Regions from separate parts of the Paenibacillus sp. ACRSA genome, predicted to be linked through region 2. Evidence: riboswitches for the same ligand, from Rfam matches in the RefSeq annotation. Region 2 holds a riboswitch; the other holds the start of a gene.

Region 1 (6,111 bases), on a different contig from region 2:
AGAATGAGTTATCACATTACCGCCAATCTGAGCAGTCATCTAATAAATAAATACAGCTATTAGCAACAAAAGCTTACATCTCTCATTTGGGGTACATGGTCTTTGTGCTACCCCCAACTCAAAATCATCTTATTTGCAAAAAAGTGTAAACCTCAGACTAAATACTTATATTCCCAGCCTTTACTTTGATATCAATTAGGTCTTAAGAAGTAAAATACCCCCTAAATAACCATATATACCTTGTCTGTTAAGGGTGCCTATGGTAATGTCTATAAGTCGTTTCTTTCTGTGAAAGTAATGACACAATACATATGATCATGTAAATATAAGCATTACATGGCACCTCTGAAAGGACTTATAGTAATGATGAAAAAATGTGTAGCATCCCTTATCGCAATACTGCTGGTATTTACATTACAAGCCCCCTTCTCCATCATAGCCTCAGCAGAAAGTGACAGCACCATCGAAGATTATCAATGGTTAGACGGACCACGCGATGTCGTTCTCGACAACAAAGCCTCCCTAAAACTGGTTGAAGGACTTACCTTTTTAGATGCAGCCAACACGCAACGTTTCATGGAAGATACTGAATCCTTCCCGAACGGGACAGAGATCGGTAGTATCTATGGAGCCGGCGAGAATTCGAACTGGTACGTGATCTTCGAGTACAACGACCCTGGACATATTGACGATAGTGACAAGGACAATCTCGATGCTGAAGAGCTCCTAGACAGTTACAAACGAGGTACAGACGAACAGAATGAGAGAACCACTCCTGATAACCAATTATTTATTACTGGGTGGGACATTGAACCGACGTATGATAGTTCCAAACACCATCTGCTGTACTCCATTGGTCTGAAGGATGCTCAGCAGGAAGCACTCGTTAATTACAATGTGAATGTACTGACACGTGAAGGCTATATCGGAGTTATTCTAGTTACCGACAGTGCTAACTTCGAGGAAAACCGAAGACAGTTTGAGGACAGTGTTCTCTCCAATCTTACCGTCACTACGGGGAACAAGTATGAGGAATTTGATGCTTCTATCGACAAAAAATCAGAACTCGGTCTTACCAGCCTGATCCTTGGTGGTGCAGGAGTTGCTGTTGCCAAAAAAGTAGGATTGTTATTGTTGCTCAAAAAAGGATGGTTTGTGATCGTCGCTCTAGTCGTTGGTGCATTCGGATGGCTACGTAATAAGCTGACTAGACGCAAAAAAAATGATGGTGAACATCCAACGGATGAGAACTCTCTTTCCCCTGCTGAACAGGCGTATCAACAGCATACCGCTGGGCAGGAATCCATTGAACACACCCATTCATCCACTCCCGATTATTCAGAGAATGACCCAAATAAGCGCTAACGCTCTACCCACACTAATGAATCACAAGCAAAAGCCCTACACCCTTGTTTATAAGGTGTAGGGCCTTTCTGTTTTATATCGATACGGCACTCAATAATATCATTCAACATCAAATGATATACGTGCTCGACTCTTTATGTTTCGTTCGTTAAGTTATCCCTTAAAATGCAGGTTCAACTGCACCTTGGTAACGCTCTTTGATGAATGTTTTTACTGCTTCGGAATTCAGAGCTTCTGCCAGTTTCTTGATAGCATCTGCGTCTTTGTTATCTTCACGAGCTACAAGAATGTTAGCGTAAGGGTTACCTTGCAGATCCTCGATTAGAAGAGCATCTTTTTCTGGATTCAGATTCGCTTCCAGTGCATAGTTTGCATTAATGAATACCAGATCTGCTTCATCCAGTTGACGAGGCATCATCGCTGCATCCAACTCAATGATCTCCAAGTTTTTCGGATTTTCAGTAATGTCTTGCAGTGTTGACGAGATGTTTGTGTTGTCTTTAAGCGTAATCAGACCTTCTTTTGCAAGCAACAACAATGCACGGCCACCATTAGATGGATCATTCGGGATTGCAACTTTTGCGCCGTCTTTCAATTCATCCAGTGATTTGATCTTTTTGGAGTAACCACCAAAAGGCTCAACGTGTACAGGAGTTACAGTAACGAGGTTAAAGCCACGTGCTGCATTTTCTGCATCTAGATAAGGTTGGTGTTGGAAGAAGTTAGCGTCCAATTGTTTGTCAGCCAGTTGTTGATTCGGTTGAACGTAATCATTAAATGTTACAACTTGCAAACGAATGCCTGCTGCTTCAAGCTCAGGCTTGATACTTTCTAGAATTTCAGCATGAGGTGTAGGGGATGCTCCCACTTTCAGTTCAACGGTACGTGGTGCGCCAGCAGAATTGTCTGCACCGCTATCTGCATCCTTGTTGTTTCCGCATGCTGCTAATACTGCAATCAGCATAATACTTAGTAGAGCAAATGACCATTTTTTCATGTGTAAAACCCCTTCTCCAATAATTTTTTTTGCATGCAGCATCCTTATCCAAATTGATAAGAGCGAGTCATGCTGTCTATGTGTTATTTCCTGGTGAACAATTTAACTAGACGATCTCCAAACATCTGAAGTACCTGTACTAAAATTACAATCAATACTACCGCGACAAGCATGACTTCTGTCTGATAACGATAGTAACCATAGTTGATCGCCAGTGTTCCAAGGCCACCACCACCAACCATACCTGCCATCGCCGTATAGGAAACCAACGTAACAATGGTAATGGTTATACCTGCAAGCAAACCGGGCAGCGCCTCTGGTAGCAGAACACGTCTTACAATCTGCCCTGTAGAGGCGCCCATCGCTTGTGCAGCTTCTATAACACCACGATCTACCTCACGCAAAGTCGTCTCCACAATCCTCGCGAAGTAAGGTGCTGCTGCAATGACAAGTGGTGGGATTGTCCCCAGTACACCTGTAGCCGTCCCAACGAGGGCGCGAGTAACGGGAAGTAGAGCAACAATTAGAATGATGAATGGAACAGATCGCAAAATATTTACAATAACAGACAGAATCGAGTAAACAAGAATTGATTTTGCCGATTGGGATCTTGCCGTCATGAAGAGTAGCACACCTAATGGTAAGCCGATAATTACAGTAAACAGACCTGATACAAGAAGAATCTGCAGTGTCTCAATAGACGCTTTGCCGACCTCTTCCCAATGTACAGTTGAAAAATCCATATTAACGAAGCACCTCCACATCAAGTCCCTGCTCGACTAATTCACGGGTAGTTGAGCTAATTGCAGCAGGATCTCCCTCAAAACGAACGATAAGCTGTCCATAAGGGACTTGTTTGATCGTAGAGATTGTTCCTTGCAGAATCGCGAAATCAACGCCGGTTTTGCGAACGGTGCGTGACAGAATAGCTTCATACGTCTTCTGCCCCAAGAACGAAATCTTCACCAAATGAGATTGCTCGCCATTCTTACGGCTGTTCTCTGAGCTTGCCAGACCTTCCTCTTCGAGTAACAATAAATCAGTCGCCTGACCTTGCTGCATGAAATCTCGTGTGATGGCATGCTGCGGCTTGAGGAATACTTTCGTAACTGGGCCCTGTTCAACGATGCCGCCCTGATGAATAACTGCAACCTGATCACAGATACTCTGGATCACATGCATCTCATGAGTAATCAGCACAATCGTTAATTCATACTTCTGGTTAATATCCAGCAGAAGCTTAAGAATAGAACTTGTTGTCTGTGGATCAAGAGCAGACGTCGCTTCATCACAGAGCAGGACATCTGGATCACTGGCGAGTGCACGTGCAATGCCGACCCGTTGCTTCTGTCCTCCTGACAATTGTGCAGGATACTTGTTACTATGCTGTTCAAGTCCGACCAAGGTGAGCATTTCCTTTACCTTACGGTCAATCTCCGCTCTGGGCGTATTAACCAACTTCAGTGGAAATGCAACATTGTCGTAGACCGTAGCAGATGAGAGTAGGTTGAAATGCTGAAAGATCATGCCGATCTTACCTCGTTGCTGCTGCAATTCCGACTTGCTCAGACTGGTCAAGTTAACTCCATTAACCCACACTTCACCTTCAGTAGGTCGCTCCAGTAGATTTATACATCGAATCAATGTACTTTTACCTGCACCTGAATGCCCAATGACTCCGAAGATCTCGCCTTTGCGTACATTCAGATTCAGATCCGCAAGCGCAGTCGTAGCCTTTGCGCCTCTACCATATGTTTTGGTTAGTCCCTTTAATTCAATCAAGTAATACTCTCCTTCCCACTGCCTACACCTATCTTTACCCGAAAGAGAGGAAAACTCCCATTCATGCAATAAAAAAAGAACCCTTTGCAGAAACTGAAAGGGTTCTTCGCTTGAAAGAATATACCTTCTCATCTGCCAAAATCGCGCTTAACGCCATTTTGTAGGAATTAGCACCTAACATCTATAAAGAATGACACGTTGGCCATTGTCGTTATAAATCGGTTGCCGGGCTTCATCGGGCCTGTCCCTCCGCCGCTCTCGATAAGAAATATGATATTGTAAGTTTGTATAAGTTCGTGTAATTCCGCAGTTATACTGTTCAGATAATTCATGTTGAAACATATTACATTTAATGTCCTATTAGGAACTCAGTATAATGCAAGTATTCCGATTTGTCAAAGGTAAATATTATGATTTTACACCGTTAGTGCGCTCTCTAAAACCTTGTTGAACCCACATTTTATTAATGTATCCATAAGACGCCTTCAAAGTAGTACACACCATATCTAATCCTTGACGCAATTCATTTAGATGCTGATCCAAGTCCTCCAGCTTCACTTTCCCCTGCAACGTCTGATGCAGTTGCCACAAATCATCTTGCATCTCAGAATTCATGTAATGAATCTCCATGTTTCTGCGTTTGCGTAATTTGCTCATGGGCTCTCGGTATACATCCTTAATCTCAATCAACTTCACAGCTAGTTCCGAATGCATCTTCGCATATCCAAACTGTCGTAACACGGTAAAATAAGAGAAATGCGTTTTTACTTTGGTTGTATTGAGCTGAAACAATTCATTCAGCACCGTTCCTGTCTTGTCCAAAATGGCAAAGCAACGAATGAATCCATCCTTGTAAAAATAAACATACCGGGCGTATTCCGCCTTTTCTTCACTGGTCATGTCTTCTGTAGAACCTGCTTTTACCTTTTTCCGAAAATGAGATGCTGCAAAGCAACTCTGCTCCAGTTCATCCAACGAAGAAATTAACCCCTGCGTCCAAACATATAACTTGCGATAATCATGCGTTGGGTCTTGGTTCTTCTCCAGTTGTCGTTGCAGTAAATCCAAAGTCTCCACCATTGAATCAATAGCTTCCTCCAAAATACCCTCATTTTGGCGCGGCGGTTCGCCTAGCAACGTTCGCAGCATATACAGCCTCCTCTTTGCATTCTGCTGATCATGGGATGCTTAATCATGTTAAACAAAATCGGGATCAGAGTAAATGCATGAATGCTGCTTCGCTTAGGTTGCCCTGTCATGCCTAACATCAAACAAAGTCCACCTCTCCAATGATCTACATCATTGAAAGGCAGACTCTGTATGTTGTCGTAATATCACTTCCGATATCTTGAATCTGTATACTTGATTTAGAAACGATTAACTGGACGATGCAGCTTGTATACAAGGAAACTCATGTACGTTAGAACTCCGAACAATATGGCAATATCCAACATATGAGCAAGTGCAACGAACATGTATACTTCTGGGCGCCCCATCGTAAGCATCATCACGAATCCAATGAAAACTTGGAGCAGGATGAGCACTACAGCGATAACACCTAATCTTCGAAGTTCGGTGTTATCCGGGTGTTTGCGATATGCATAATGACCCAAAATTGCGATGACAATAACCAAGGATAATGCAGCCAAACGGTGAGCGAATGCTACAGCTACCCCTCCCGATAACTCTGGAACAATCTGTCCATTACATAATGGGAAACCAGAGCAGCCTCCCGCTGAGTCGGTATGGCTCACGAATGCACCTGTGTACACAACGAGATATGTGTACACAGTGGAAAACCAGACCAGATTACGAAAGCCTTTGGTTACTCGAGGGTAATTATTCAATCTTTCTAGCCCTCCGTGACGCGCCTCCTGCCTTATTCCCAGCGCCATCATAAGAGAACTCGCGAAGGCTATGATCGAGAATCCAAAGTGCAGCGCCATAACGGCGGAAGATTGGGAGAA
Region 2 (6,111 bases):
TACTGCTCCCAAACTCACAGCAACGATTGGCAGCTTCACACGATTAAGCACTGCCTTGGCACGATCCCCAGAACCTACATCAAAGGATACGACAGCACCATAGCCCGTTGACTGGCGTTCGTGCACTTCGCGACCTGGATGATCCTGTAACCCTGGATAATAAACAGCTGAAACATCACTTCGTTCATTCAACCATGCCGCAAGCTTGGCTGTGCTCAGTTCACTGTGTGCCATACGAGCGCCAAGTGTCTTCATTCCACGCATGAGTAACCAAGACTCTTGCGCTCCAAGCACAGTACCCAACCCGTTCTGCAACTGCTTGAGCTGTTTACCCAGAGCTTCTGTACGAGCTACAGCAAGTCCTGCTAACACATCGCTGTGACCACCCAGGAACTTAGTTGCACTATGTACAACGATATCTACACCTAGCTCTATTGGACGCTGGTAGTAAGGTGTCATAAATGTGTTATCCAGAATTGTAACTAACTCATGCTCCTGAGCCCATGATGTTACTGCAGCAATATCCGTAATCTTCAGCGTTGGATTAGAAGGTGTCTCCATATAAACAGCCTTCGTATTTGGTTGAATCGCTGCTTTTACTTCTTCAATATCTGTCATATCGACAAATGTCGTTTCAATCTGCATCCGGTTTAAAATCGAGGTCAGTAAGCGATACGTTCCGCCGTACACGTCCTCTGTCACGATGATATGATCCCCCGCCGAGAACATCATGAAGACACTGGAGATTGCTGCCATCCCTGAAGAATACGCAAAACCACGTACCCCGCCTTCTAGCAGGGTGATGTAATCCTCCAAAGCCTGACGCGTAGGATTCCCTGAACGACTGTAATCATGTTGTGGTGGATTGAAGATATCAAAATGATGGAAGGTAGACGCCTGATAGATCGGCACACTGGAAGCTCCCGTCGTTTTGTCTACCTCATCCCCAAAATGCAGCAGTTTTGTATCGAATTTCAATTTAGAAGAATCAGAAGAACCGGAATTTTTGTTCTGTTCACTCATGATGTGCTCCTCCTTCAATTTCGAGTTTTGCTGCTGCTAGGGCATTCGCCAGATCTGCGATAAGATCCTCTGCGTGCTCAATACCAACGGAGAAGCGCAACAAACGATCATCCACACCGACAGCGTCACGGATTTCAATCGGAATATCGGCATGAGTTTGAACTGCTGGATATGTCATTAATGATTCAACGCCGCCTAAGCTTTCAGCAAATGCGATGAGTTTAATATGACGCAGCAATGGCTCTACGTAACGAGCATCCTTCACTTTGAAAGAGAAGATCCCCGTGTTACCGCTGGATTGCTTGTTCTGCACCTCATATCCAGGATGATCCGTCAATCCAGGGTGATAGACTTCACCAACAGCTGGGTGCTCCAAAAGATATTTAGCGATTGTCAATGCGTTATATTCATGGCGCTCCATCCGAAGAGCCAATGTTTTCATACCCTTCATCAACTGGTAGGAATCTGTTGGAGATAACACTGCTCCAATAGAGTTGTGTAAGAACGCCATCTCTGCTGACAGTTCCTCTCCTTTGGTCACAATCAATCCAGCAAGTACATCGTTATGTCCACCAAGGTACTTCGTTGCACTATGAATAACGATATCCGCTCCCAGCTCGATTGGCCGTTGGAAGAATGGAGTCAACAACGTATTGTCCACGATAGTCAACAGGTTATGGCTATTCGCCCATGTGCTTACCGCTTCGACATCTGTTATCATCATCAGCGGGTTGGTTGGTGTCTCAATAAAGACCGCTTTGGTATTCGGCTGGAGAACTTTCTCTAATGCAACCAGATCATTGGTATCTACATAGCTTGCTGTTACACCAAAACGAGATAGAATACGTTCAAGCAGACGATATGTGCCCCCATACAGATCGAGAGATACAATCAGATGGTCTCCTTGACTAAACAATGCGAAAATCGTTTGCAGTGCTGCCATGCCTGAGCTACAGGCAAAACCTGCATCACCAGACTCCAGTGCTGCTGCTGCCTCCTCCAACACTTTACGTGTTGGATTCGTTGTGCGAATATAGTCAAATCCCGTGCTCTGTCCAAGCTTCGGATGACGAAACGCTGTTGCTTGATAGATTGGAAAGTTAATCGCACCTGTTACAGGTTCATTAATAGAACCAATTTGAGCTAAGCGGCTTTCGATTTTCAACTTGTTATCTTCCATTGCAGAAATCCCCCTGTTATCTCGATTAAATTTGCGGGCCAATATCGTAAGGTGTTTCTTGATACACATAGTAATTGAGCCAATTAGAGAATAATAAGTTAGCATGCGCCCGCCATGTCGCTGGAGGAACACGAGAAGGATCATCTTTCGGGAAATAATTTTTAGGTAGCGCTACATTTAATCCTTTGGCTGCATCGCGATCATATTCCCACTTGAGGGATAACGGATCGTACTCAGCATGTCCGGTAACGAAAATCTGTTTACCGTCTTTGGTTGCAACTAGGAAAATACCTGCATCCTCAGATTCAGCCAAAATTTCAAGACGCTCGTCCTTCTCAATATCTTCATGACGCACTTCAGTGTGACGTGAATGAGGAACATTAAACACTTCATCGAAACCACGCAGAAGTGGGACGTGAGATTTGTTAATCGTGTGTGGAAATACGCCAAAGCACTTTTCGTCCAGCGAAACTTTAGGAACACCGAAGTGATGGTATAAGCCTGCTTGTGAGGCCCAACATATATGCATGGTTGAAGTTACATTGGTTTTGGTCCATTCGAAAATTTCCTGGATTTCCTTCCAATAGTTCACGTCCTCGAAATCCATCTGTTCTACGGGTGCACCTGTAATGATCATGCCATCGAAGCGGCGGTGCTCGATTTCATCAAATGTTTTGTAGAATTCATCCAGGTACTCCTGGGAAGTGTTCTTAGACGTATGAGATTTCGGATGCACCAGAACGATGTCAACCTGTATAGGTGTATTCCCAACCAAACGTAAGAGCTGGGTCTCGGTCGTTTCTTTCGTTGGCATAAGGTTTAATATAGCGATACGAAGCGGACGAATATCCTGTTGATATGCGGATGTCTCGTCCATGACAAAGATGTTTTCTCCTGCAAGCACTTCCTTCGCAGGTAAAGTGTCCGGTATTTTAATTGGCATGGTGTCAAACTCCTCCTTGAGCATAAATAGATTGCAGCATACGCTGCCATGAGCTTGCTCTACAAGCATAGAATCCTATGTCTAATGCCGTGAGACAGGCTCAAGTTCCTTAGCGAAAATCAGTGCTGAGAAGTCGGGGCATATAACAAAGACCTTCCTCGGATTCCGAGAAAGGTCATATGTAAATAGATATGCGCCTCTCTCATCTCTCAGTTACAACAGTACCTCTTGGGCACATAGTCGCTGCAAGAATTAGCACCGTGCGGTATACCGCCGGTTGCCGGGTTTCATCGGGCCAGTCCCTCCACCTACTCTTGATAAGATTTCGCTGTATTTAATTTTTGAAATTTAATTGCTTTCCGTTTACTTTAAAACATTAATTCGTTCACGTCAAGCTACAGTTCATCCTAAGTTTCTACATCTCGGAACTGTTTTTCACCTCCTGTCATACACTGCCTCAGGGCGCGAAATAGACACATTTTTGCGCTTGAAAGCACCTTGGACCAGCGGTATACTAAACAGGTGTTGTAAACCCTTATGTGAGAGGTGACATAATCAATGGATGGCGACCCGAGGCCTGACTGGCAGCCGAATTCCGACAAACAGCATAGAGAATTGACATCAGCATGCCGGCAGCGGGACGTTACTTCCGTTTGCATATAGAGCGAACGCAGACCTGATCACCAGGCTCCGCTGCCGACCGGCTGATCTATTCTTTTTGCGCCCATAATGATGAAGATCCGCCAACCCGGCGGGTGCAGAAGGAGTCGATAACGATGAAAATCCGGTTGGTAAACAACGGTGTATTTATCCCAGTGGAGGACATTCAGCAAGCGCTGACTCCACCAGCGGAGGGCTTTTACTGGATTGATGCAGATGTGGATGATTTAGCCGTGCTTCAGCCGCTATTTATGATGCATGACCTGGCGGTCGAAGACTGCTTAAGTGACGAGGAACAGCGTCCGAAGATCGAAATTTATGAAAGTCATTATTTTATTGTCATTAACAGCATTCGTTTTGATGATGAAGAGATATTTTTACGTGCCGTCAACCTGTTCTTGGGCAGACATTTCATTATCAGTGTGACCAAACAGAAAGTCAGTGAGCTGCGAACTTTAAAACCTATTCTATGGGAACAGGAAATCAGCACTCCGGATCGTCTGTTATACTTGCTGGTTGACTTAATTGTCGACAATTACTTTACTGTCGGTGATCGAATTGAGGCACGGATCGAGAAGCTTGAGGAAGATATTCTAATGCACACCAAAAAATCTCACCTTAACGAAATAATCGGGCTTCGTAGTGAGATTCTATGGCTCAAAAAAGTGCTTGGTCCTCAAAAAGAGGTCATTAATACTCTTAACAAAAAAGACTTGCGTCTCATTGATGATCAATTGCAAAAATACTTCAGTGATATTTATGAGAATGCGGTAAAGATATCCGAGACGTTCGAAACCTATCGGGATCTGATGGGCAACTTACGTGAGGCTTATCAATCCAGTATCGCTAACCGAGCGAATGAGATCATGCGTGTGTTTACCGCCATCACCACAGTATTCATGCCCTTGACCGTTATTACCGGTATCTACGGGATGAACTTCGAATTTATGCCAGAATTGCACTGGAAGTATTCATACTTTGTGGTCATTGGACTTATGGTGACACTTGGCCTGAGTATGTTCTTCATTTTCCGCAAAAAAGACTGGATTTGATTAGACTCGGAATGAACATATAAATGAGAATAGAAGACGAAGCCTCCCTATTGGGGTTATGGCCTCGTCTTTTTTGGGTCTAATCGCACATTAACTGACGTTCTGCTCTGTCTCTATATGACGACGATAACGAATCCGGATCATACGAAGCTTCTCATATACCTGTTCTAGGCTACCTCCACCTGGTTTCTCTTCCCCATATACTTTATGTAGCACAGGCTTCAGAAACGTGTCTCCTAGTTCCTCATAGGCGCTCCAAACGGCTTCTTGTTCTTGTTCAGGCATGATAGCAAGCTCTGCATCAAGAAGACAATCCGTATCATAACCCTCTAGATCTAAGATCTCCAGTAATTCGATTAACTCTCGACGTGACAATCCCGAACGGTGAACAATTTCCTCTAACGTGTGCCCTTCCTTCATGCCTTCCAGTACTTGTTTGCGTGTCTTGAATTTATCTAGTTCCTGCTTATACTTTTGTTCCTTCTGTCGATAAAGCCAGTTCTCATACTCCTCTTCTTTCAATGCAGAGTATACCCAGTCGAGTGGAAATACGGTGGAACGCTCCACTCCGTTCGTTAGCTCCAGCCATGCCTGACCATACTCGGTAGCCTTGCTCTCTCCAACTCCTGGCAATTGCATCAGCTCATCCATCGTCAGCGGCACATACGAACTAATCATGCGAAGCAAACGGTTCGTTGCAATAAAATAAGGTGCCTTTCGGTCAGAAGCGGCTCTCTTTCTACGCCATGTGCATAAATCTGCGTACAATGTTTCATTGGCATATAACTCGCTATAACATTGAAGCCGTTGTCCACCATAATTTCGTGATCGCAAATCTTCAATCTCATGAAATAAACCTTGTAGTAACGGTCGGAACCCTTCACTCATCTGTAGTGCTAGTTGATGACGATAAATATGCATGAGTTCTTCCCACGAACTGCCCTCATACCAAACCGTATCCTCTCGATCCCCTTCCTCATACAAACTCCAACCCAGATGCCATGCTCCTTCTTCTTCGCCAATCCACACTTGTGCAAGCTCTTCATTCTGATCTGTAAATCTTGCTAATCTGTTCATAAAAATGACTTCCATTGGTCATTCCCTCCTTCGAGTTTCAGCCACACGCTTGTAAGGCTTCCCTTCGCCACCTTAAAAAGGCACAAAAAAACACCTCTCCTGCAAAATGAATGCAAGAGAGGTGCTTCCTCAACAAACCGTGCTATGCTGTTGCTCATATCATACCATATTGGAAA

The links. Region 2 has a riboswitch for S-adenosylmethionine ahead of metA (homoserine O-acetyltransferase MetA). Riboswitches for the same ligand answer to the same signal wherever they lie in the genome.
Region 1: another riboswitch for S-adenosylmethionine. It lies ahead of MH215_RS23580 (methionine ABC transporter ATP-binding protein); the one in region 2 lies ahead of metA (homoserine O-acetyltransferase MetA).

Annotation. Positions count from the first base shown of each region.
Region 1 covers NZ_JAKRNP010000011.1:10,487-16,597, forward strand. The annotation lists gene MH215_RS23560 (DUF2167 domain-containing protein) at 1-50, shown strand, start outside; gene MH215_RS23565 (DUF2167 domain-containing protein) at 364-1,365, shown strand; gene MH215_RS23570 (MetQ/NlpA family ABC transporter substrate-binding protein) at 1,526-2,362, opposite strand; gene MH215_RS23575 (methionine ABC transporter permease) at 2,446-3,105, opposite strand; gene MH215_RS23580 (methionine ABC transporter ATP-binding protein) at 3,107-4,144, opposite strand; SAM riboswitch class I at 4,270-4,412, opposite strand; gene MH215_RS23585 (Cthe_2314 family HEPN domain-containing protein) at 4,553-5,293, opposite strand; gene MH215_RS23590 (COX15/CtaA family protein) at 5,512-6,111, opposite strand, start outside.
Region 2 covers NZ_JAKRNP010000006.1:95,930-102,040, forward strand. The annotation lists gene MH215_RS18190 (trans-sulfuration enzyme family protein) at 1-1,023, opposite strand, end outside; gene MH215_RS18195 (aminotransferase class I/II-fold pyridoxal phosphate-dependent enzyme) at 1,016-2,203, opposite strand; gene metA (homoserine O-acetyltransferase MetA) at 2,229-3,146, opposite strand; SAM riboswitch class I at 3,346-3,470, opposite strand; gene corA (magnesium/cobalt transporter CorA) at 3,923-4,858, shown strand; gene MH215_RS18210 (HRDC domain-containing protein) at 4,949-5,950, opposite strand.